DNA from 2 places in the Alistipes shahii WAL 8301 genome. Region 2 is predicted to be linked to the other one. Evidence: riboswitches for the same ligand, from Rfam matches in the RefSeq annotation. Region 2 holds a riboswitch; the other holds the start of a gene.
The links. Region 2 has a riboswitch for cobalamin ahead of NQ492_RS15575 (TonB-dependent receptor). Riboswitches for the same ligand answer to the same signal wherever they lie in the genome.
Positions count from the first base shown of each region.

Region 1 (8,241 bases), 200 kb from region 2:
CAAAAAGCTGCTCGAGGACTTCTTCAAGGAGTTGCAGAGCTGCGAGGCGCTGGACGACGTGCTGGAGGAGATGTCGATCCTCTGGACCGACGACCTTCCCTACATCGTGATCATGGTCCTGCGCACGCTTTCGAACCTGCGCGTCTCGCACACCGAACTGAAGGTTCCCGCGAAGTTCAAAAGCAGCGAGGACCCCGAATTCGTCAAGACGCTGTTCGAAAAGTCGCTGGTCAACTACTCCGCCTTCCAGGACTACATCGAGAAGTTCACGGCCAACTGGGACGTGGAGCGCATCGTCTTCATGGACAACCTGATCATCGGCACGGCGATGGCTGAGCTGACTTCGTTCCCGTCGGTTCCCGTCAAGGTGACGCTCGACGAGTGGATCGAAATTTCGAAATACTACTCCACCCCGGGCAGCAGCACCTTCATCAACGGCGTGCTGGACAAGATCGTCGAGTCGCTGACCGCGGAAGGACGCATCAAAAAGGCCGGGCGCGGCCTGATCTGACCCCTGCCGGCCATGACCCGCATGCTCGCGATCCTCGCCCTGGCGGCACTCGCCGTTGGCTGCGGCACATCTCCCCGTGCGGTCGAACGCAAGGGCCGGATTATCTCGCTAACGGATTCGATTCTCACCACGGGAGGCACGGACACCGTGCGTTTCGGACGCCTCGGGTCCGGCGAAATCGCCGTGCTGCGCCTCTGGCTGGCCAACGACGCGAGCCGTCCCGTGGCCGTCGCCTCCTACCGGCGCAGCTGCGGATGCACGACGCTCGAATTTGACGCACAACCGATTGCACCGGGCGACGCACGGCAGGTGACGCTCACCTTCGATTCGCGCGGCGAACGGGGCTGGCAACTCAAGGCGCTGGACATCACGCTGGCGGGAGGGCAGCGGCCCCTGCGGCTGTTCGTGGAAGCGGACATAAAATAAATCCTTGTTTATTCGGCAATAATTTGTACCTTTGCTTCGTTCAATGGAATAAACACTTAAAACGAATACAATTATGATTAATTTTCTTCAGACGGTCCCCATAGAGCCTCAACCGAGATTCATGCAGCAGTACAGTTTCATTATTATGATCGGCCTCATGGTGCTGGTTCTCTGGTTGTTCATGTGGCGTCCCGAGGCCAAGCGCCGCAAACAGATGCAGGAGTTCCGCAACGGTCTGAAAAAAGGAGACAAAGTCATCACCGCCGGCGGCATCTACGGCGTCGTGAAGGAGATCAAGGAGACCACCCTGCTGATCGAGGTCGACGGCAATGTGACGCTGCGCATCGACAAAAACATGGTCGTAGCCGACAATTCGGACCTCCAGCGTCAGTAGAGATAACCCGCGCATAAAAAAGAGCTGCAAGGATTTGCAGCTCTTTTTTCACACACCTATCCGAACAGGTGCAAGGCCCCGACGTCGATGATCCGCTGGTTGGAACTCCCCCGGAAATCGAGCGACAGATCGCGCAGCGCCTCGACGTAGCGTCCGTCGACCAGCGTGTCGATCCACCGAAGGCACTCCCGGCGGGCCGGGTCGGCGAGACACTCTTCGAGCGTATAGCCCGTATAGCACCAGACGTTCTGCCCCGTGCGCTCCTTCACCAGCCGCAGAAAGGCTGCCATGGCTTCGGGCTGCAACAGCGGATCGCCGCCGCTGAGCGTCACCCCGTCGAGAATCGGATTCGCGGCGATTGCGGCGCAGATAGTTTCGGCACGCTCCACGGTCAGCGGCTCGCCCCGCCGGGGATCGTGGCTCTCGGGGTTGTGGCAGCCGGGACAACGGTGCGCGCACCCCGCGAAATAGATCGCATAGCGCAACCCGTAACCGTCGGAGATGGTTTCGGGATAGATGCCGATGATTCTTAATAATTCCATTGCGTTTTCATAACATGAATACAACTCCGTCGGTCGCGATTCACGGCGGAACGCCGTGTTTACAAATCTGACCCACCTCTAAACTTTAGGCGGGGACTTGCCGCACGCGACCGGAGACGGCGGCAAAAAGGGATTCTTCCGCCGGGTGAATTTTGATTTTAGGCGGGCGGACAGGGGGCCGCCAATTTCGATTATCGCAGAGCGGTTTTCGGGCTTCGTGAAGTGGGGCGAAGCAGGAGCATACGAACGTATGTAACTGTTTCGCCCCGCAAGGGAAGTGCAAAAGATGCCGGTGAGAATCGAAATTACCGGTGCTTTACCCGATCGCGCTCCTCGGCCTGCTTGGCCGAGTTCCACGATTCGAGGCTGCCTGTCAGGTAACCCGTGATGCGGCGCATGCGCAGGATGTCGTCCGAACCGCAGACGGGACATTTCGAGTAGATCACCCCGCGGTGGCCGCACTTGCGGCAGGTGTCGATCGGATGGTTGATCGAGCCGTAGCCGATCCCCTCGTCCTGCATCACCTTGACGATCTTGAGGATCGCCACGGGATTCTTCCGGGCCTCGCCGTCGAGTTCGACGTAGGTGATATGCCCGCCGCGCGTGATGGCGTGGAACGGCGCTTCGAGGCGGATTTTCTCGACGATGGAAACCGGCTCGCGCACGTCGACGTGGAACGAGTTGACGTAGTAGTCGCGGTCGGTGACGCCCGGAATCTCCCCATAACGCTTGCGGTCCATGCGCGTGAAGCGTCCGCTCAATCCCTCGGCCGGGGTCGCCAGCACCGAATAGTTCAGCCCGTATTTGGCCTTGTACTCCTCGACCACGCGGTTCATCACCGTCACGGCGTCGTAGAGCGTCTGCCACGCCTCCTTCGAGGTCGCATGGCCTTCGCCGTAAATCGCCACCATCGCGTTGTGTCCGCCGATGAAGCCGATGCCCAGCGTGCCGTGCTTGAGCACGTCGCCCACCTCGTCGTTGGGCTGCAACCGGCCGCCGCCCTTCCAGACATCGTTCGACATCATAAACGGGAACTGCCGCGCGAGGGCCGTGCGCTGGAAGCAGTAACGTTCGTAGAGCTGCTCGGCCATCATCGTGGCGGTCTTGCGCACCGATTCGAGGAAAATTTCGCGCGCCTCCTTGCGGATCGCGTGTTTGTTGCCGTCGGGAATCATGTCCCCGGCCTCGCGCATCGCCTCGATGGCCAGCCGCGGCAGGTTCATCGACGTGAAGGAGAGGTTGCCGCGCCCCCACGACGACTTTTCGCCGTGCAGATTCTCGAAGACGCGCGTACGGCACCCCATCGTCGCCACCTCGTAGCGGAAGCGGTCGGGGTCGTCGATGCGCCACTTCTCGTGGCGGTTGAACGGTGCGTCGAGAAACATGAAGTTGGGGAACAGCGCCACCGACGTGGTGCGGCACGCCTCGATCAGCAGGTCGAAGTTCGGAGTTTTGAACTTGATCTCCCCAGCCAGTGCCTTGTCGAAGTCCTTCACCGCTGCGGCATAGTCCTCTTCGGACCACGAAACGCCCTCCTTGACCTTGAAAATCTGGATCGGGAAGACCGGCACTTCGCCGTGCCCCAGCCCCTCGATCGTGGCGGAAAGCAGTTCGCGGATGACCATGCGGCCCTCGGGCGAAAAGTCCGTGCCGTAGTTCACCGAGCTGAACACCACCTGGTTGCCGCCGCGCGAGTGCATCGTATTGAGGTTATGGATGAATCCCTCCATCGCCTGATGGGTCTCGCGGCGCGTCGTGTCGTATGCCTGCCGCCAGATGCGTCGGATGTCCTCGTCGGCGACCTCCACGCCCGACTGGCGCAGGGCGGCGAACAGACGCCCCACCGCCGTCTCGCAGGGTTCGATCGTCGGCACGTGTTCGGCGACCAGGGCCTTCAGCTCGGCGCGCTCCAGCGTCACGCCGCCCCGCACGCCGCACAGGAACAGCGTCATGTCGGTCAGGTGACGGCGGAAGGTTTTCAGCACGCCCGGAGCCATGAAATGGTCGAACGCCGGGATCGACTGCCCGCCGTGCTGCTCGTTCTGGTTGGTCTGGAAGACGATCGTGGCCAGCGTGGCGTAGCTCTGGATCGACTGCGGCGTGCGCACCGAGCCGTTCTTCGTCGAGAATCCCCGTTCGTAGATGTCACCCAGATCGTACTGAATGCACGTCGTGGTCTTGGTGGGATAGTAGTCCAGGTCGTGAATGTGGATGTCCCCGTCGCGGTGGGCGCGGCCGTGGCGCACGCCCACCAGATATTTCAGGGCGTAGTCCTTGGTGATCTCCGAGGCGAAGGTCATCATCTGCCCCGCGGGCGTGTGCGACGACATGTTGGCGTTCGAAAGGTTGATGTCGTTCTTCTCGACGGTCACGATGCCGTCCATGACGCTCTTGATCGACGAGCGGCGGTCGCGTTCGACGTTGCGCCACTCGCGGTAGATGATATAACGTTTGGCGATCGAGGGGTTGCGTTTCATCAGCCGCTCCTCGACCATGTCCTGAATCTCCTCGACCGAAATCTCGGCCTTCGTAATTGCCGCCGCCACGTCGGATGCGATCTGCTCGACGGCCTGCCCCTCGTCCGTTATGCCGCCCGCGCGAAAGGCCTTCGTGATGGCGCGGACGATTTTATCCAGAGAAAAAGGCTCGGTTTTACCATCACGTTTGATGATGGAAATCTGCGTGTAATCCATTGTAATATGAGTATATACGTTTCACAACAGGCCCCGTTTCCCCGCAGGGCCGACATTGCATGCGCAAAGGCAGGTCTTCTGACTCGCACCGACCCGCAGGCGGCCTTCCCGTCCCCCGCGGGACAGTGGCTCGACGATTCGCCTGCGGCATTGAAGTGCATACAGCAGCGGGAACTGTCCGGGATTCGCACCCGATTCCCTCTTATCCTCCGCCCCGGCGGGACGAAGGATACCTTTGCGAGTCACAAAAGTCTCCATTATTCCCCGACTTTCAAAATTCCGGAGCAGGAAGTTTTCAACATTTTGTGAAAGGCTCCGAATTTCGTATCTTCGCCCCCGCAAACCGGAAAATCGTAACTCCATGACACAGAAAATAACACACGTCTGCCAGGGAACCTGCTCCCGGCAAATCGACGTCGAACTCGAAAACGGCGTCGTTCGAAGCGTCTCCTTCACGGGCGGCTGCCACGGCAACCAGCAGGGAATCGCGGCGCTCGTGCGCGGGATGACGGCCGCGGAAGCCGTCGCCCGGCTCGAAGGCATCGACTGCCGGGGCCGCGGCACGTCGTGTCCCGATCAGCTGGCAAAAGCGCTGAAAAAGGCTTTATAAAACGCCCCGGCCCGGCCGGGTACGGATTTTGCACTCCGAAAAGCGTTCCAAAATGCAAGACTATGTATTTTCTATGGTATCTGCTGATCGGACTGGCCGCCGGATGGATCGCCAACCTGATCGTCAAGGGAGGAGGTTCGGGACTCTTCGTCAACCTGATCGTCGGGCTTATCGGAGGCGTACTGGGCGGCTGGCTCTTTTCGCTCTTCGGATGGGTTCCCGTCGGCACGCTGGGCAGTCTGGCGACGGCCGTCATCGGCTCGGTCATCCTGCTGTGGATCGCCGCGCTCATCTCACACCGCAAGATCCGCTAAACAAACGTATGCACGAAAAAGGCGGTCGCATGACCGCCTTTTCGTGTTGAGCTGCCGGGATTCGAACCCAGAACGACAGAACCAAAATCTGCTGTGTTACCATTACACCACAGCTCAAACATTCGCTCGAAAGCGACTGCAAAGATAAACAAAAAATCGCAAAAACCAACCCCCGGATGCAAAATTGGCAGGGACAAAACCGGACCTCTGCCGGATTTTTCGTATCTTTGCTTCAGTTACCCTGTAAATAAACGCAAACGATATGATTCCGACAATGATTCTGCTCTTCGTGGTGGGCTATCTGTTCATCGCGCTGGAGCACAAAACCAGGATCGACAAATCGGCCGTCGCCCTGCTGATGGCCGGAGCGATCTGGACCGTGTTCAGCCTCCTGGGCAACGACCCGCACATTCAGCACGAGCTGGTGGACCAGCTGGGCGACACGTGCGAAATCCTGGTCTTCCTGATCGGGGCCATGACCATCGTGGACCTGATCGACAGCTACGGCGGCTTCAACGTCATCACCGACCACATCACCACGCGCAACAAGCGCAAACTGATGTGGCTGCTGGCGATCATCACCTTCTTCATGTCGGCCGCACTGGACAACATGACCACCACGATCATCATGGTCATGCTGCTGCGGCGGTTGATCGCCAACAAGAAGGAACGGTGGATTTTCGCCAGCGTGATCGTCATCGCCGCGAACAGCGGCGGCGCCTGGTCGCCCATCGGCGACGTGACGACCATCATGCTGTGGATGCGCGGCAACGTCACGGCCGCCAACCTGATCGCCAACCTCTTCCTGCCGTGCCTCGTGTCGGTCGTGATCCCTGCGGCCATCGCCAGCCGCTACGTCGCCGACCGCCCCGCCGCCGCGGTCAGCGCCAAGGCCCTCGCATCGGGATGCCCCGAATGCATCGGTCCGCGCCTGCGGCTATTCATCCTTATCGTGGGCGTCGTAAGTCTGCTGTTCGTGCCGGTGTTCAAGAGCCTCACCGGACTGCCGCCCTACATGGGCATGATGGTGTCGCTGGGATTCATGTGGATTCTGACTGAAATCATCTACGACCGCAAACGCAGCATCCGCAACATGGAGGAGTCGATCCAGCCGCGCGTATCCAAAGTCCTCAAGCACATCGACATGCCGACGATTCTCTTTTTCCTCGGCATCCTGATGGCCGTGGGCGCGTTGCAGACCGGCGGCGTGCTGACCGACATGGCCGACTGGCTGGACAAGAATGTCCACGAAGTGTTCACCATCGCGGGCGCCATCGGCATCCTCTCGTCGGTGGTCGACAACGTGCCGCTGGTGGCGGCCTGCATGGGCATGTACCCGGTGGCCGACGTCGCAACGGCTGCGGCGAGCGCCGACCCGGCTTTCGCACAGAGTTTCGTGGCGGACGGGCTGTTCTGGCACCTGCTGACCTACTGCGCCGGCGTGGGCGGCAGTCTGCTGATCATCGGCTCGGCGGCCGGCGTCGTGGCGATGGGACTCGAAAAGATCAATTTCGGCTGGTACCTCAAACGCATCTCGCTGCTGGCCCTGTCCGGCTATCTGGCGGGCATCGCGGTGATCTGGCTCGAACACGTCCTGATCGGGCTTTGACCGAAAAGTTCCGGATGCGTCGTGCGCCCAGAATATTGCCGATCACGGGTTTGCCCCATAACAGTATAATCAGAGGTTGGATAAAATATTTTTATCCAACCTCTGATTTACAGCCAAATTATCAGCAGTTTGTAAGTCAGGAACTCCAATATCAATTTAGTAAGAGTACCCTTGCGGAATCAATGCCAGATGTACCCCGGAAGATGTGGATAGACCATTTTTCAACACCCGACATTCGATATCGTGAAGTACGGGTTCATCGGTATCCGACGCAAAATCAACGGTAAATGTGAAGCCCTCACCCGTGTACGGAGGCAGGGTGCTGCTCCATACATAAGTGACAGAAGAATCGTAATTTTCAATAGAACACGTTGCTTGCCCTTCTCCACGGGCCAAATACGCTATATTCCATTTATCATACCCCAAACCCATCATCGAAAGATCGCCGGGTTCCACCTCCGACAATGAAGTCCCGATGTTTGGAGCGGTGGGAGCGGGCCTCGAAACCGCTGATACAGCTGCATAGGCATTTACCAGACCATAACCCACAAATTGGTTCCATAATCCGTTCAATCGAAGCGGATCGACACCATAAGTGTTGCCGCCGATCTTTCGGGTAGTTTGTTCGATAATATTGCGTACCCGCCATACCGAAAGATCGGGATCCGTTGCCCATATCAAAGCCACGATGCCGGAAACATGGGGAGCAGCAAAAGATGTGCCCGACACACAAGTATATCCACCGGTCACATCTGTTGTCCAGATTTCACGCCCGGGAGCGACAACATCCAATGAAGAACCATAACCGGAGAAATCCGATTTGTACCCATTCCGATCTATTGCACCTACTACTAACGTTGCAGAAGGTGCTCCCGCTGCCGGCTGTGATACAGCACTGCCTTTATTGCCCGATGAAAAAACAACGATGCATCCTTTACCATGAGCATATGTTATAGCATTATTGATTTCGGATATTGGAGAAGATGTATCAAATGACCATGAATTATTAATTACGCGCGCACCATTATTTGCGGCAAACCGAATTGCATTCGCAAAATTGGTCGTGGTGGAGGCAGCTATGCCAAGCTCGTTATCAGTATAACAAATACTGATGGGCATGATTTTCACTCCGGATGCAACGC
Region 1 is NZ_CP102253.1:61,373-69,613, forward strand. Features, by position in the region: gene NQ492_RS00300 (transcription antitermination protein NusB) at 1-511, shown strand, start outside; gene NQ492_RS00305 (DUF1573 domain-containing protein) at 524-937, shown strand; gene yajC (preprotein translocase subunit YajC) at 1,011-1,331, shown strand; gene nrdG (anaerobic ribonucleoside-triphosphate reductase activating protein) at 1,388-1,873, opposite strand; gene NQ492_RS00320 (anaerobic ribonucleoside triphosphate reductase) at 2,179-4,566, opposite strand; cobalamin riboswitch at 4,618-4,818, opposite strand; gene NQ492_RS00325 (TIGR03905 family TSCPD domain-containing protein) at 4,928-5,176, shown strand; gene NQ492_RS00330 (GlsB/YeaQ/YmgE family stress response membrane protein) at 5,239-5,490, shown strand; tRNA gene NQ492_RS00335 (tRNA-Gln) at 5,537-5,607, opposite strand; gene nhaD (sodium:proton antiporter NhaD) at 5,753-7,099, shown strand; gene NQ492_RS00345 (S8 family peptidase) at 7,256-8,241, opposite strand, start outside.
Region 1: another riboswitch for cobalamin. It lies ahead of NQ492_RS00320 (anaerobic ribonucleoside triphosphate reductase); the one in region 2 lies ahead of NQ492_RS15575 (TonB-dependent receptor).

Region 2 (8,241 bases):
TCGCCCAAACATATCACCACCATCGACAACCGTTCCGATACGGTAATCGCCTTCGAAGGATTTATGGATTTCCTCGCTTATCTCTCGCTGAAACACCCCGAACGACTGCGCATCGACGCCGCGGTTCTGAACTCGGTCGTCAACCTGCCCAAAGCCATCCCGTTTCTCTCCCGGCATCCGGTGATTCACGCCTTCTTTGACAACGACGAAGCCGGGCGTAAAACGACCTCCGATCTGATCCGTCTTTGCCCCCGCAGCGAGGTAATCGACCAAAGGCATTTTTACAGCGGGCACAAGGACGTAAATGACTATCTGACCGCCCGCATAAAAGACCGAACACAAAAGCCTTCGACACAGAAGAACGCCCCCGAAACAAAGGCCGTTCAGACTCTTCGGAATAATCTGCAAGCCCTGAAAGCGGAAACGGCGGAAATTGAACCACCGTGTCGGAAAGGGGTAAAGATTTAAGGAAGGCAAGGTTGTGTTTTCGTAGACGAAAACTGCGCCTTCCCCGCTGGTCGGCGTAAAATCCCGCTGGTCTGAAAAAAATGCTTACAAACCACTTATCATGGAAACACCGAAAAAAACATACGGCAAACAAGGCGGACGCCCGAAAGTCAGTATCGGCCGCATCCGCAAATACGTCGTCAGCACGCGGCTCAGCCCCGAACGGAAACTCCGATTCTCGGCCCTCTGCCGCGAGGCAGGGCAACCGCCTGCCGAAGTCCTGCGCCAGCTGATCGACCGAGGAACGGTAAGGGCGCGAATCACACGCGAACAGCTGGATTTCATGGCCCAGCTCAAAGGCATCGCCCGGAATCTGAACCAGCTGACCCGGCTGGCCAATGCCAAAGGTCTGGCGGCTGTCAGAGTCCGGCATGCGGCAATCGTCACGGCCATCGAAAAACTCCTGAAACAGATATGCGATGGTCGGTAAGGTAATATCAGGATCGTCTTTTTCGGGAACGGTGGGTTATGTGATGAAAGAGGAATCCCGGATACTGGAAGCCGAAGGCATTATGCCTCCGGAAGTGAAGGACATGGTGCAGGACTTCAAAGACCAGACCTTATTGAACCCGCGACTGAAAAACACCGTCGGGCATATCTCGCTGTCTTTTTCACCCAAGGACGCTCCGCGGATGACTGACGCCCTGATGACGCAGATCGCAAAGGAGTACATGCAGAAGATGGGCATCACCGATACGCAGTATCTATTGGTGCGCCATCTCGACCAGCCCCATCCGCACTGCCATCTGGTCTACAACCGGGTCGGAAACAACGGGCAAACCATTTCGGACAAGAACATCAAGATTCGAAACGCCAAGGTCTGCCGGGAGCTGACCGAGAAATACGGGCTATATCTCGCGCCGGGAAAGGACGACGTGCGGCGGGAGCGGCTGCGCGAACCCGACAAGACTAAATACGAAATCTACGATGCTATCAAAGGCAGTCTTCCCAAGTGCAAAAGTTGGAACGAACTGGAAGGCAAATTAAAGGAACAAGGCATCGGCATCCGTTACAAGTATTGCGGAAATACCGACCGCAAACAAGGGGTGTTGTTCTCGAAAAACGGTTTCGAGTTCTCCGGATCGAAGATCGACCGGGCTTTCAGCTTTACGAAACTCGACCGTCATTTTACCCTCGTGCAGCAACAAACCCAGCACCGGGCCACGCTCTTCGGGAACCTCTCGGCGGCGGTCGGCAATTACCGTTCGGCATTTGCCGGGTTATTCGGCAACATGGGCAGAGGAGGAAGCAGTACGCGTGAAGAGCCGCCATCGGTAAACCTCGGAAAGGCAGGCGGGATTCCGTTGCCGCCGGCCGGTTCGCCCGGCGGGGTGTCGGCCGAGCAGTTGCAGCGCAAGCCGGGAGAAAGTCCCGAAGAGCATATAGCACGAATCACGGCACTGCTCGATGCCGCTGCTGCAGCGATGGCCATAGCCGCAATGGAACGCCGACGCAGGATGGAAGAACAGAAAAGAAGAGCCAAAATGAAAATATAACCTTAAAACCGGAAAGCCATGAACGACAAAAATAAGATCGACCTCTCAATCGAGATGTACGAAGACCTCAAGGAAACACTTGTCAAAGCCATTAAAAACGCCAAAGCAGGCGGCGTAGGGAACGCAGGTTGGGAGAATACGCAGCTGGAACGGATCGAACGGCTGATAGAGGCCGCGGAACGCTCGCAAGGGCAGATCGCACAGCAGCTCGAACAACTGCAACGGAATACGGCCTTGTCCGGAGCAAAAACCGAGCAGATGCAGGAATTTACCGACAGATACAACGCGTTGCTGGCGCAGTTAGCGGGGAGACTGGAGGTGATCGACAAGGAGAATCGAACAATAATTACTGAAGTTCTAAGTTTCAAAAAGTCTTTATCCGAATTCAAGAACGAAGTTGATACGACGAAATTCGAAAAGCTCGCCAACAATACATTATGGGAAATGAAAACCCAGATACGCTATCTCAAACAACCACCTATCGTTCTGAGAACAATCGTATTTCTAACCGTATTATCAATTTTGACAATATTGGCAACCGGGTATTTATATAGAGATCGGAACGAATGGCGGGGCGAAGCTACATATTGGTATAAACAGAGCGACCAATATAAAACGACACAGACTAATAAAAAATAAAAACATTTTTTATTACTGGTAAATTTTGTATCTTTGCCACGCAAAGGTTCGGAAAGAAGGCCATATGGCCTCCGATCGATTAAAAGGGAATGCCGTGAAAGTCGGCAACAGTTCCCGCTGCTGTAAGTTCCTGTCCGGAAACGGACACATGAGGGATCGACAATCTCAGCCACTGGTGAAAACCGGGAAGGCGTCGTAACCGGAATAAGTCAGAAGACCTGCCTTGCATGACAGATTGGTTTCGCAGCCTGCGGAGAATGGGCGTGAATCGATAATGCATGTAAAGCACTTTTTCATTTTGTTTCGTTGCATTGCGGCTGTGGAATCAATGGTTACCGAACAAACTATTGATACCAAGCGCATAATGAAGCAATTCTACCTTTCGATCCTATGTCTCGCATTTATTGCGGGGGGGGGAATTTCCACAGCAGTTCAGGCATCCGATAAAGCCGATTCCACCACGAACCGGCGTTACGTCGGAAAACTGGACAGTATCCAGAAAATCAACGAGGTCATCATCGTCGGCACCCCCGTCATTCCCAAATACCGCGAAGTCATCCCCGCACAGGTCCTCAAGGAGGTCGACCTGCAACGGCTGAACAGTCTTTCGGTGGCCGACGCCATCCGCTATTTCGCGGGCGTGCAGCTCAAGGACTACGGAGGTGTAGGCGGACTGAAGACCGTCAACATCCGCTCAATGGGCACCAACCACATGGCGGTCTTCTACGACGGAATCCAGTTGGGCAACGCCCAGAACGGGCAGGTCGATCTGGGGCGCTTCTCACTGGACGACGTGGAGGAAATATCGCTCTATAACGGACAGAAGAGTGACATTTTCCAGTCGGCCAAGGATTTCGGGGCCTCGGGAACCATCTACATCACTACGCGGCGCCCCCGCTTCGAGGAGGGCAAGCGGGCCAATTTCAAGGCCACGATGAAGACCGGCTCGTTCGGGCTCATCAATCCCTCGATGCGCTACGAGTATAAGATCTCCGACGCCGTCAGCTCGTCGTTCAGCGGCGAGTGGACCAACGCCACCGGCCGGTACAAATTCCGCTACCGCCGCCGCAACACGCTGGGCGAGATCGCCTACGACACGACGGCCTACCGACAGAACGGCGACATCAACGCTACGCGCATGGAGGCCGGACTCCACGGCAAGATGGCCGACGGACAATGGACCGTGCGGGCCTACACCTACAACTCCGAACGCGGCATCCCGGGAGCCATCGTCAACAACGTCTTTCGCCATGGTGAGCGGCTGTGGGACACCAACTCGTTCATCCAGGGAACGCTGACCAACCGCTGGTCGAAGAAATTCCGCACGCTGTTCAACACCAAGTACGCCGCCGACTACACCCATTACGAGAATCAAGACGCCAAGTTGATCCAAACCAAGAACACCTACAAGCAGAAGGAGTTCTATTTCTCGTGCGCTAATCTCTACAACATCTTCGAACACTGGGAGGTGTCGCTGGCCTATGACTTCCAATGGAATACGCTCGACGCCACTTTTTACATGCCCACAGAAAGCGATGGCACCTTCCCCTTTCCGACGCGCTATACCCACATGGCGGCATTGGCCACGGCTTTCGAATGGGGCCGGCTAAAGATGCAGGCCAGCGTACTGGGGTATTTTGTCCACGAAAAAGTCGAGCGTTTCGAAGCCCGGCCCGACAAGGCTGTGGCTACCCCTGCGTTTTTCGGATCGTTCAAAGTGCTGAAAAACCACGACCTCTCTGTACGCGCCTTCTACAAACGGATGTTCCGTATGCCGACCTTCAACGACCTCTACTATACGGACATGGGCAACGCCTTCCTCAAGCCCGAATATGCCGAACAATTCAACGTCGGCCTGAAATACACGCGCAATTTTGAGAAATCGCCTTTCATGCGGATGCTCGACGTTTCGGTCGACGCCTACTACAACAAAATCACAGATAAAATCATCGCCTATCCCAAGGGACAGCAGTTCCGCTGGACGATGCTCAATCTGGGCGAAGTGGAGATCAAGGGCGTGGACGCCGTGCTGAACGCCCTGTTCACGCTCGGCAAGCTGGAGGTGACGACCAAGTTCCAGTACACCTATCAGAAGGCCATCGACATCACCGACCCGGCCGACACCTACTATCGCGACCAGATTCCCTACATCCCTTGGCACAGCGGCTCGGCCATCCTTGCACTGTTCTACAAAGGGTGGGGGCTCAATTACAGCTTCATCTACACGGGCCAGCGCTACAACCAGCAGGAGAACATCCCGCGCAACCACACCCAGCCGTGGTATACGAGCGACCTCTCGCTACAAAAAACGTTCAAGATACGCACCCGAACCCTCAAAGCCTCGGCCGAGGTTAACAACCTTTTCGGACAGGACTACGACGTGGTGCTCAACTATCCGATGCCGAAGACCAACTTCCGGTTCGTCGTCAGCGTCGATCTCTAACCCCCGCGAGCCATGAAAAGGTATCTCTTCTTCGTTTTGGCCGGATGCTGCCTCGCCGCCGGCTGCCGGAAGATTGAACTGGTGAACCCCACCGAATACGAGGTGCTGCCATTCGGCGAGGATCCCGACGCCGATCCGATCGGCATGTATCTGCTCAATGAGGGCAACATGGGCAGCAACAAAGCTGACCTCGACTACCTCGACTACCGCACGGCAGTCTACGCCCGGGGCATTTACGCCGAGAAGAACCCCAACGTCGTCAAGGAATTGGGCGACGTGGGCAACGACATCCAGGTTTACGACGGACGGCTGTTCGCCGTCATCAATTGTTCGCACAAGGTCGAGGTGATGGACGCCTACACGGCGCGGCGCATCACGCAGATCGACATTCCAAACTGCCGCTACATCCGGTTCAAGGGCAAATACGCCTACGTTAGCGCGTATGTCGGGCCCGTGGCGATGGATCCCAACGCCCAAAAGGGCGCGGTCTTCAAGGTGGATCTCGACACCTATAAGATCGTCGGCCAGGTGACCGTGGGTTACCAGCCCGATGAACTGGCCATCATCGGCGGACGCGCCTACGTCGCCAATTCGGGCGGTTACCGCGCCCCGAACTACGACTCGACGGTCTCGGTCATCGAACTGGAAACCATGCGCCAAATGTACAAGATCGACGTAGCGATCAACCTCAGCCGCATCAAAGCCGACGCCTACGGCAACCTGTGGGTCTCCTCGCGGGGCAACTACGACGACGTTCCGTCGAACCTCTACCGGCTGGAACCCAACGGCGGACGTTACCAGGTGGCCGAGGCGATGAACATTCCGGCTTCGAACATGATCATCTCCGGGGATTCCCTTTATGTCTACAGTGTCGAGTACAGCAACCAGACCTCGAAAAACACGGTAACCTACGCCATCATCGACGTCAAGAAAAAGCGTGTCGTATCGCGCAAATTCATCACCGACGGCACAGAGCTCGATATCGTGATTCCCTACGGCATTGCCATCCACCCCCGAAACGGCGACATCTATGTCACCGACGCCAAGAACTACGTTTCGAGCGGCGTATTGCACTGTTATTCGCGCGAAGGCGTCCACAAATGGAGTGTCCGCACGGGCGATATCCCCGCACACATGGTTTTTCTCGAACGCAAACAGACTCGGCAATGAAAAAGATATTCGCCATCCTGCTGTCGGCCCTCGCGCTCGGCGGCTGTGAAAACGACGGCATCCCCTATGTGAGCCTCGGGCTGGACGACCTTTACAAGGTCGCCCGCATGCAGACCGTCGATCTCAAACCCGCCTTCACGGGCGAAAGTTACCGCTGGACGGTTAAGACCGCCTCGGGAGCCGATTCGCTGCTCTCGGAAGAGAAGGACTACATCTTCCTGATGCAATACCCGGGCACCTATGACGTAACGTTCCAAATCTTCGACCCCGTCAATCCGATCGTGCACCGGATGACCTTTTACGTGGTCGAAGAGGAGGTAGAGTACAGTCCCTACATATCTACGGTCTACGAATACTGCCCGGCTCCGGGACAGTTCGTGAACGCGATGCCCGAATATCGGGAGGGCGACACGGCGGAGACCATGCGGCAGAAGGCCGAGGAGGCCATCGCCGGAAAGATGCAGAGCGGTGTTTCTCTCGGCGCATACGGCGGTTACATCACGTTCGGATTCGACCATACGGTCGTAAACGTTCCGGGCGAATACGACATCCGCATCGACGGCAACTCGTTCAACAGCGCAGCTCATCCGGGCGTCGACGGAGGCAGTTCGGAACCGGGTATCATCATGCTCATGTTCGACGAGAACCAAAACGGCAAGCCTGACGACAAGTGGTACGAGATCGACAAGAATCCGTGGTACACGGATGAGGCGGCTACCTACGGTTATGAGATCACCTATCATCGTCCCGCCCCCGACCATGTCCCGACGCCCGGCGAAGGAAACGACAGCGCCCTGACCGATATGACCTACATCAAATGGGAGGATAATCGAGGACAAACCGACTATGTCTACAAAAACAAGTTCCACGACCAGGACTACTATCCTAAGTGGATCGACGCCGACGAAATGACGTTCCGAGGCACGCTGCTGCCCAAGAACGCCGTGGATGTCTCAGGCAACGGCTCCTATTACCTGCAATACATGTTCAAATACGGCGCCTATGCAGACAACTATCCCAACGAGGCCAAGGACGAAAACGGCAACTATTACAACGGCTTCGACATCGGATGGGCCGTGGATCCCGAGACCCGCGAACCGGTGCACCTGCCGGGGGTCGACTTTATCCGCGTCTACACCGCCCTAAACCAGTACTGCGGCTGGATCGGCGAGACCTCCACTGAAATTTTCATGGCCCGCGACATGCATATCTACGTGCGGCCCGACCAACACCAATAAAATAGAGATTTCACACTATGAAAATGAAAAAACTGCTGTTGCTGCCTGCGTTGCTGCTGACGCTGAGCGTCGGGAATGTCGCCTGCTCCTACCACAACGACGACAACCCCAACGAATACCCCGATCCCCAACCGGAGCCGGAACCCGAACCGGAGCCCGGACCCGACATTAACCAAAAATACCTCGAAGCTGCGTATACCTCTAACTGTTTTATGGTCAAGCCGGGACAGTCGGTCGACATCCCGATACTGAAAGCCTTTGCCATGTGGAACCTCTACGCCGAATGGCTGGGTGAAACTGATCTCATGGGACTGACACCCGAACCGGTTCTGCTTTGGCAGGATCTGCCGGGTTTGATCACGAACGTCGGACTGATTCCTGGACAACAAGCCGAAGAGGGTTCCATCGCCGTATCGACGGCCGACAAGGTGGGCAATGCAGTAATCGGCATCCGCATCGGCGGTGCAATCCGCTGGAGCTGGCATGTTTGGGTGACACGCTACGATCCGGATGCGGAATTGGTAGCTTACGGCAAAATCTACACATGGGACAATAACGGCGACGGAGTTGTAGATTATACTTTTATGGATCGCAACCTCGGAGCCACGATCGACAAGGCGATCATAGAAAATACTGCCGCTGACTCATTGGCCGCTTGCGGACTGATGTACCAATGGGGGCGCAAGGATCCTTTCCCCGGAGACCACGACTTTCGCCGTTCCAACAGTACCGATTACAACTATTTCGA
Region 2 is NZ_CP102253.1:3,669,312-3,677,552, forward strand. Features, by position in the region: gene NQ492_RS15555 (toprim domain-containing protein) at 1-468, shown strand, start outside; gene NQ492_RS15560 (MobC family plasmid mobilization relaxosome protein) at 569-937, shown strand; gene NQ492_RS15565 (relaxase/mobilization nuclease domain-containing protein) at 927-2,003, shown strand; gene NQ492_RS15570 (hypothetical protein) at 2,022-2,642, shown strand; cobalamin riboswitch at 2,669-2,882, shown strand; gene NQ492_RS15575 (TonB-dependent receptor) at 3,007-5,085, shown strand; gene NQ492_RS15580 (DUF5074 domain-containing protein) at 5,098-6,255, shown strand; gene NQ492_RS15585 (hypothetical protein) at 6,252-7,493, shown strand; gene NQ492_RS15590 (fibrobacter succinogenes major paralogous domain-containing protein) at 7,511-8,241, shown strand, end outside.